2 regions of the Paenibacillus sp. MMS20-IR301 genome follow, and region 1 is predicted to be linked to the other one. Evidence: riboswitches for the same ligand, from Rfam matches in the RefSeq annotation. Region 1 holds a riboswitch; the other holds the start of a gene.
The links. A riboswitch is a leader RNA that binds a small molecule or an ion and turns the genes downstream of it on or off. The one in region 1 is predicted to bind S-adenosylmethionine.
Positions count from the first base shown of each region.

Region 2: it holds a riboswitch for S-adenosylmethionine, as region 1 does, so the genes downstream of both, metA (homoserine O-acetyltransferase MetA) here and LOS79_RS30680 (methionine ABC transporter ATP-binding protein) in region 1, are expected to answer to the same signal.

Region 1 is NZ_CP135275.1:7,131,508-7,136,100, forward strand. Features, by position in the region: gene LOS79_RS30670 (UbiD family decarboxylase) at 54-1,826, shown strand; gene LOS79_RS30675 (Cthe_2314 family HEPN domain-containing protein) at 1,856-2,602, shown strand; SAM riboswitch class I at 2,694-2,829, shown strand; gene LOS79_RS30680 (methionine ABC transporter ATP-binding protein) at 2,938-3,954, shown strand; gene LOS79_RS30685 (methionine ABC transporter permease) at 3,954-4,593, shown strand, end outside.
Region 2 is NZ_CP135275.1:3,495,278-3,499,870, reverse strand. Features, by position in the region: gene LOS79_RS15220 (HRDC domain-containing protein) at 1-902, shown strand, start outside; gene corA (magnesium/cobalt transporter CorA) at 978-1,913, opposite strand; SAM riboswitch class I at 2,335-2,465, shown strand; gene metA (homoserine O-acetyltransferase MetA) at 2,593-3,510, shown strand; gene LOS79_RS15205 (PLP-dependent transferase) at 3,632-4,593, shown strand, end outside.

The DNA of each region.
Region 1 (4,593 bases):
CGGATATAGGGGATGAGTGAATAAGGAGAGGTCCCGTTAGGAGGAACGCTATAGTGGCATATGGTAATTTGCGACAATGGATTGAACAGCTCCGCAGGGACAAGGATCTTGCCGTAATTGATACTCCGGTAGACCCTAACCTGGAGCTGGCAGAGATCCACCGCCGGGTGGTCGAAGAGGAAGGCCCGGCGCTGCTGTTTACAAATGTACTGGGAACGCCGTTTCCGGTGGCAAGCAATCTGTTCGGTACAGTCCGCCGGGTCAACAAAGCCTTTGGAACACGCCCGGAGCAGCTGATGAAATCAATGACCACTGCGGTGGAGGCTATGCTTCCGCCGTCAGCTTCCGGTCTGTGGAGAGAAAAGGGCGTACTCTTTGATCTGCTGAAAGCCGGAACCAAAAATGTGCCGCAGGGTGAAGCGCCGGTGCTTGGCCTCTGCCGCAGCAATGATCCGCTGAAGGAGTTGCCCCGAATAACCAGCTGGCCCAAGGATGGCGGGCCGTTCATCACCCTTCCCTTGGTTTACACAGAGAGTATTACCAACCCCAAAGATCATAATCTCGGGATGTACCGGGTTCAGATTCATGATGACAGCACCACAGGTATTCATTGGCAAATTCATAAAGGAGGCGGGTTTCATCACCGTCAGGCTGAGCTTCTGGGTGAGACCCTGCCGTTATCTGTATTTATTGGCGGACCGCCGGCCCTGATTGCAGCTGCCGTTGCACCCGTACCGGAGCGTCTTCCCGAATTGATGCTGGCTTCACTTATGCTCGGCAGCAAGCTGCCCATGGTTCAGGATCCGTTAGGCGGGCACCGGATTCCTGCTGAGGCAGAATTCTCGCTCCGCGGGCGCGTGTCGCCGTTTGAACGGAGGCCGGAAGGCCCGTATGGCAGCCAGCTCGGCTACTATTCGCAGCAGCATGATTTCCCCGTAATGCATGTGCAGCGGATGTGGCACCGCAAGGATGCCATCTTTCCGGCAACGATTACCGGCAAGCCGCGCCAGGAGGATTATTACCTTAAGGATTATTTGCAGCGGCTGCTCGCTCCGGCCTATCCGCTGCTGATGCCTTCCGTTAAAGCGCTCTGGGCGTATTCCGAGACCGGATCCCATTCCCTGACCGCGGCTGTGGTGCGGGAGAGCTATTCGAGGGAAGCGGTGGCGGCAGCTTTTCGTATTCTGGGTGAAGGCCAGCTGTCCCTGACGAAGTTCCTCTTCCTGACCAGTGAACAGGTGGAGCTGACGGATTTCCCTAAGCTGCTGGAAACGGTGCTTGAACGCTTCAAACCGGAATCGGATTTGCTGATCCTGGCTAATACTTCAATGGATACGCTGGATTATACCGGCCCGAGGCTGAATCACGGCAGTAAAGCAGTGGTGCTGGGTATAGGGAATCCGGTCCGTGAGCTGCCTAGAACGTACACCGGCGGGCTGCTTCCAGCAATCACCGCCGCTGTTCCTTATTGCGGAGGATGTTTAGCCGTTTCCGGAGCATCCTATGAAGAGGACGCAGAGCTGCCGGCCAGACTTGTGGCTTCATTTGAGGAAAAGCCTGCAGACTGGCCGCTGATCGTGCTTGTGGACGATGCGGAAGCGGCGGTCAGAACACAGACCTCATTCCTGTGGTCCGTGTTCACCCGGTTCAACCCGGCAGATGATATTTATGCCGGAATGAAGGTTAGGCGTAATACGGTCAGCTATTCGCTGCCGGTTGTCATTGATGCCAGGATGAAGCGGGGATATCCGGAAGAGCTGGTTCCCCTTGAAGACACCGTAGAGCTGGTGAACCGCAACTGGAAGCACTATTTCCCTCTTGTATAGAGTCATCATTTCATAAGGAGGACCATCATATGCTGCGGATATTGCTGGGAGAGCCGCCCCGGGAGAACAGCGGGGTGCTGGCCGAAGCCATGGACAACATGGCGAAGGTTGCCTCCATGCTGCGCAAGGAGATGAACGCGCATGAAGACCGTGACCACGAATACCGCAAGCTGGAAATATGGACACGCGGTCTGATTTCATCACTGGACGAGCTGGAGCAGAGCTGGTTCGCTGCGGCCTTTTACCGGAGGTCCGTAGTGGCCGGTTATATGGATGATATGTCACCGGATGAGCAGGGGGAGTACGCCAGATATGTGTATTTCTATAAAAACGGCTTTATCCGTGTCTTCTCCCTGCTGGACAAGCTCGGAACGGTGCTGAACAGCCTGTATGATCTGAACACGAGCAAGGTTAAGGCACATTTCTCCTACTTTACGGTTCTGCGGCAATTTCAGCTGCTTAAAGCACATACGCCGCTCGCAACGGAGCTGGAGGGGATCAAGAATTCCTACCGCGAACCGCTGGAGAATCTGCGCAAACGGCGCAATGCCGAGATTCATTATATGAACGCGGAGATGACGGATGATCTCTGGCAGCGCCATCAGGGTCTGCATGACCGGATTCAGCTCGAGGATCTCGACAGCCATCTCGAGGATTTGAAGCAAGGCGTGGAGATGGCCAGCAAATCCTTGTCTGCCGCATTCAGGTACAGCAACGAGCAGTGGCATAGGAACAAAGCTGCTTCCAGCCTGAAGCCAAGGCAGCTGCATTCGTAAAAACTTACCTTTGACAAAGAACAGGAAACTTAATATACTTAGGCATACATTAATTCCTGACATTTGGCGGAATATTAAACTTCATACTTTTATCTTATCGAGAGCGGCGGAGGGATAGGCCCGATGAAGCCCGGCAACCGGTTTGTATACAGCTTACTGCTGCGCGCAAATGTCATGGTGCTAATTCCTACAATGCCGCCAGGTTTGCGGTATTTGGCAGATGAGAAGGCATTGTCATTATACACACAGGGCCTCTTGCGATCTGCACGGATCGCAGGGGGTCTTTTTGCATAAAGCATTAACAAGCATTATCAGCTCTAAGGGGGACGGGACGATTGATTGAACTGAAGGATTTGACCAAAGTATACGGAAAAGGGAGTAAAGCGGCAACAGCACTCTCGGGACTTAGCCTGTCGATTAAAAAAGGCGAAATATTCGGTGTTATCGGCCACTCCGGTGCCGGCAAAAGCACACTGATCCGCTGCATTAATCTGCTGGAACGCCCGACAGAGGGCGAGGTATGGGTAGACGGGGTGGAATTAACGTCTCTCAGCCAGGGCCAGCTGCAGGAGCAGCGGCGTAAAATCGGCATGATCTTTCAGCACTTCAATCTGCTATCCTCAGCAACCGTCTTCGACAACATCGCCTTTCCGCTGCGGCTGACCGGCACCTCCAAGACAGAGATTGAGCGTAAAGTCAAAGATCTCCTGGCTCTGGTCGGGCTCGAGGAGCACTGGAACAAATACCCGGCGCAGCTCTCCGGCGGTCAAAAGCAGCGTGTCGGCATTGCCCGCGCGCTGGCAAGCGACCCTGATGTACTGCTGTGCGATGAAGCGACTTCAGCGCTTGATCCGCAGACGACTGATTCTATTCTGCGCCTCCTGCTGGATATCAATACAAAATTCCGCCTGACTATCGTGCTGATCACTCATGAGATGCATGTCATTCAAAGTATCTGCGACCGAGTGGCTGTCATTCATGGCGGCGGAATTGTGGAGCAGGGCGAGGTAGCGCAGGTATTTCTGAAACCGAAGCATGAAGTTACGAAAGAATTCATCCGCAGTGAAGCCCAGTCTGACGGGCCGCTGCGCCAGGCGATCGACGCGGTGCATGAAGGATATACCAAAGCTGTTAAGATAACATTCCTTGGCCAGAAAACATATGAATCCACCCTTTCGCATGTTGCCCAGGGAACGGGAGTCAACTTTGCCATTCTGCAGGGGACCATCTCGACCATCAAGGACATACCCTACGGCCAGCTGATTGTCCGGTTCGAGGGACCTTCTGAGGCAGTAGGCGCGACACTTACGGAACTTACGGCCCAGGGCCTTGATGTGGAGGTGATTTCCTGATGGGCGGCTTGAATTTTAATGATATTAACTGGCAGGAAATGCTGGATGCAACGGTAGCCACACTAAAAATGTTAGCTTTTTCAGGAATATTCACAATTATTCTTGGTTTACCGCTCGGAATTGTGTTATATTTATGGGGAAGATCAAATAACATTATTATCAGAGCTGTTTACTCGGTATTATCACTGGTTGTAAACATCCTGCGCTCGGTCCCGTTCATCATCCTGATGGTTGCACTTATTCCCTTAAGCAAATCGATTATGGGAACTTCAATCGGCGTTCTTGGCACGATTCCGGCACTGGTGATCGGTGCGGCACCGTTCTTTGCCAGACTGGTGGAGACGGCACTGCGGGAGGTTGACCGGGGAATTATTGAAGCGGCGCAAGGCATGGGGGCATCCACGGGGCAGATCGTTATGCGCGTGCTGCTGCCTGAGGCTCGTCCGGGCCTCTTGGCCGGAGTAACAATTACCATTGTTACACTTGTCTCCTATACCGCTATGTCCGGGATGATCGGCGGCGGCGGGCTGGGTGACCTGGCAATCCGCTACGGGTACTACCGGTATGAGAAGGAAGTTATGCTGATCTCGGTAGCGCTGATGGTCATTCTGGTGCAGCTGCTGCAAATGGCCGGCGACC
Region 2 (4,593 bases), 3.6 Mb from region 1:
TCTCCGGAGCACAGGAGATGGGGGACAGCCTGTGGTATGAAGGCAGCTCATGGAATGAAATGCTGTGTGTGTACCGGCATGAGCTTGCGGTGAAGATGGGGGAAGGCTACCGTCCGCTGATCGATGGAGTGTTCCATGAGGAGGAGCATCTGGGCGGGCGCAGCCAGGAGCAGCTTAAGCTGCAGTATTACAGTGAGCAGCACGCAGCGGATGCGGTTTATGATGAGCTGTGCTCCTGGCGCAGAGGCAAAGCCTCCAGTGAGCGTAAAGCGCCTTATGTGCTTGCGAGCAACCGTCTGTTGCGGATGATCAGCGCCTTTCTCCCGCATACAACCGAAGAGCTGCTGCAAATTCCCGGGGTCGGCGAGGGCAAAGCGTCACAGTATGGTGCGGATTGGCTGCAGATTACCTCAGGTATCCAGCGGGCGCATTCCTTTCCGCTCTCTTGGGTGAATGAAGCTATTGACGAGGAGGGCTTTGTCTCCTGGCTGTACAAGCAGAAGGAGCTGAAGTACAAGAAGCAGCTGGAGCGGCTGCGGCTGCGGCGTGTTCTGCTTCAGGCCATTGAGGCCGGACAAGGCATGGAGCAGATCCGGGCGCTGAGCGGAATTTCCCGGCGCGAGATTCTGGAGGCAGCCGAGGAACTGGAGAAGGACGGATATTCGGTGGAGAAGCTGATCACATTTGAACTGAGCGAGGTTAGTCCGCTGGAACAGAATAATATATGGACGGCCTATGAACTGATGGGTGATACCTTCCTGAAGCCGGTGCTCTACAAAGCATACGGAGAGGATTTCGCACCCGCTGAAGGACTCGATATGTACTATGAGCGCCTGCGGCTGATCCGGCTCCGCTTCCGGCGGGAGCAGCCGGTGAAGCTGGGGCTGGCTACAAATCTGTAGACAATCAAAAAGACGAAGGCTTCCTCTACCCGTGGGTTAGCGGCGCCTTCGTCCTGCGTATTCGTCCGGTATGGTTCATAGCCATTCCTTCTTGCGGAAAACTACCAGCATTCCGCAGCCGAGTGTTACCATGACGGCAATAACTCCGTAGTAGCCGTACTGGGAATGGGTCTCGGGAATATTATCAAAGTTCATACCGTAGATCCCTGTAATCACGGTCAGCGGCATGAATATTGTAGTAATTGCTGTAAATACCCGCATGATTTCGTTGGCGCGGTTGGCGATACTGGACTGATAAGCTTCCCGTAAGTTGCCCATCAGATCGCGGTAGGTTTCGAAGGTTTCCGAAATTTTCACCGCATTCTCATAAATATCACTGAAATACTTCTGCAGCTGATCGTCGATCAGGCGGAGATCCTTCTTGTTCAGCGTGTTGATAACTTCCTTCTGCGGTCCGAGCATTTTCTTCAGCCAGAGAATTTCACTGCGCAGACCGATGATTTCGCTGAGATGCGATTTCTTGGTGTGCATGAGGATATCTTCCTCCAGCTTCTCAATCCGCGCTTCGATCCGGTCACCGACGGAGAAGAAGTTGTCAACGACAAGGTCGATTAACAGGTACAGGAAACGGTCAGGCTCACTGACCTCCTGCTCCCACAGGATGGGCTTCAGGACGCGCAGCTCATGGATCTTCTGCTTGGTCACCGTAATGATGAAATGTCTGCCCAGGAATACGTTAAGGGCGCGGAGGAATATTTCCTCGTCATCAAACCGGATGCTGTTGACTACAATGAAATAATGGCTCTCATAGATCTCCAGCTTCGGGCGCTGATCCTCTTCACTGAGGCAGTCCTCGACAGCCAGATCATGCAGATTGTACAAAGGCTGAAGCTCCACAAGATCCTCAACATCGGCATCAATCCAGTAGAACCCCTCTGCAGGGGCTGTAAGTGTTTCTTCAATATTGTCAATTGTCGTAAAAATTCCTGCGTTCACCAGCCGGATTTTCATCTGATTCACTCCTTCTGTCCCTGTCTTCTCCAGGGATATGCTAATTAAAGCACAGGGAAAAAATCAGCTTGGCCGGCGGTACAATCACTGACGAAGGCCAAAAGACGTACGGAGAGCATGAAGAAGAACTGCCCCCGCCGCCGGCAAGCTGATGTTAATCCTGTGTGGTTGTTCTTTCTGCGTGCCTATTCGCGAGCCCGGGTCGCCTTCCATTCTTCTCTCACCTCTTCTTTTCGCCGTTTATGGTTGAAACACTTGTCTAGTATAACGCCGGGGTATGCCTCTTTCAAGAGAAATTCTTTTCATAATATAGGCCCCTTAGCATTGTATGGACTTGACGAAAAGGAGGTTCATGATTTAAAGTGAATTTTAAGCAAAAGTTCTGAGGAACCACCGGTGGTACCCAACTGAATACAGCTAAATCTTATCAAGAGCAGGTGGAGGGACTAGCCCGATGAAACCCGGCAACCGGCGTATCTACGCACGGTGCTAAATCTTGCGGAAGCTCGGCAGGACGTATACGTCCGGCGGAAGTTCTCTGGCAGATGAGAGAGGCGCATATGACTGCAGATATATGACCTTTCTCGCCTGAGAAAGGTTTTTTTTCGTACTCTTTTCACCACACATGATAGAGCACGCCCAGGCGGAATCTAAATTCAGTTAAGGAGTGGACACAGCAATGCCAATTAAAATTCCCGACAGTCTGCCGGCCAAAGAAGTATTATCCGGTGAGAATATTTTTGTAATGGATGAGAGCCACGCCTTTCATCAGGATATCCGTCCTCTGCGGATCGCTATTCTAAATCTGATGCCGACCAAGGAAACGACCGAGACGCAGCTGCTGCGCCTGATCGGAAACTCGCCGCTTCAGGTGGATGTGGTTCTGCTGCATCCCAGCTCCCATACCTCGAAGAATACCTCTGCAGAGCATCTGAAGAGCTTTTATAAAACCTTCGATGAGATCAGCCACCGCCGGTTCGACGGCCTGATCGTTACCGGCGCTCCCGTAGAACAGATGGAGTTCGAGGATGTCAACTACTGGGAAGAGCTGAAAGTTATTTTTGAATGGAGCAAGCAGAATGTAACTTCGACCATGCACATCTGTTGGGCGGCACAAGCAGGACTGTATCATCATTTCGGTGTTCGCAAGGTGAGCCTGCCGGACAAATGCTTTGGAGTTTTTCCGCACACGCTGAGCCATAATAATGTCAAGCTGCTGCGCGGCTTCGATGAGGTGTTCCATGTGCCGCATTCCCGCCACACTGATGTATCCCGGGAGGATATTGAGAATCATCCGGATCTGCAGATTCTTGCCGAATCGGAAGAAGCCGGAGTGTATCTGGTGTCGGCATATGAGGGGAAGCAGATTTTTGTCACCGGGCATTCGGAATATGATCCGTTCTCTTTGAAATGGGAGTATGACCGGGATATCGCCAAAGGCATGGATATTGAAATTCCGAAGCACTATTATCCAAAAGATGATCCTACCCGTACACCGCCGGCCGTTTGGCGCGCCCATGCCAACTTATTATTCTCTAACTGGCTCAATTACTATGTATACCAGGAGACACCTTACGATATCGGAGCGTTTATTTAACACAATTATTTATATAGAAGCAAAGTAAAAGCGCACTACACATAGCTGATGCTTCCGAAGCTAGTTTGTACGAAGAAATTCAGGGAAGCAAATGCTAACAAACTTTTAGGAGGCAATGGGAATGGACGAGAAACTGAAGATTGAGAGCAGACTGGCACAGATTGGTTCACTTGAGGACCCGGCAACGGGGGCGGTTAATTACCCGATATATAATGCGACGGCTTTCCGTCACCCGAGACTCGGTCAGAGCACAGGCTTTGACTATATCCGCACCAAAAATCCTACCCGCACCGTACTCGAAGACGCGGCTGCCGCACTGGAATCCGGCGATGCCGGCTTTGCCTGTGCCTCCGGGATGGCTGCCCTGACTACAGTATTCGCCCTGTTCGGACAAGGCGACCATCTCGTGGTATCGCTGGACCTGTACGGCGGAACTTACCGTCTGCTTGAACGGATTCTCTCCAAATACGGCATCAGCGCCTCCTATGTGGATACGAATGACCTGGAGGGCCTGGAGGCTGCCCGCCAGCCGGGCACCAAAGCTGTGTTTATTGAGACGCCGACCAATCCGCTGATGATGATTACAGATGTCGAAGCGGTGTGTACATGGGCCCGCACGCACGGGCTGCTGACTATTGTCGACAACACGCTGCTAACCCCGTTCTTCCAGCGTCCGATTGAGCTTGGGGCAGACATTATCGTACATAGTGCGACCAAATATCTGGGCGGACATAATGACGTGCTTGCCGGACTTATTGTGACCAAAGGCGCGGAGCTGTCAGCAGAAATGGCTATCCTGCATAACTCGCTGGGCGCTGTACTTGCACCAAATGACAGCTACCAGCTGATGAAGGGCATGAAGACACTTGCCCTGCGCATGGAGCGGCATGAGAGCAATGCACTGGCTATTGCCCGGTATCTGCTGGAGCATCCGGCGGTTGCCGAGGTGTTCCACCCGGGCCTGCCCGATCATCCGGGGTATGAAATCCAGAACCGCCAATCCTCCGGCAACACCGGAATCTTCTCCTTCAAAGTTAAGGATGCCAGATATGTGGAGCCGCTGCTCCGCCATATCCGCCTGAT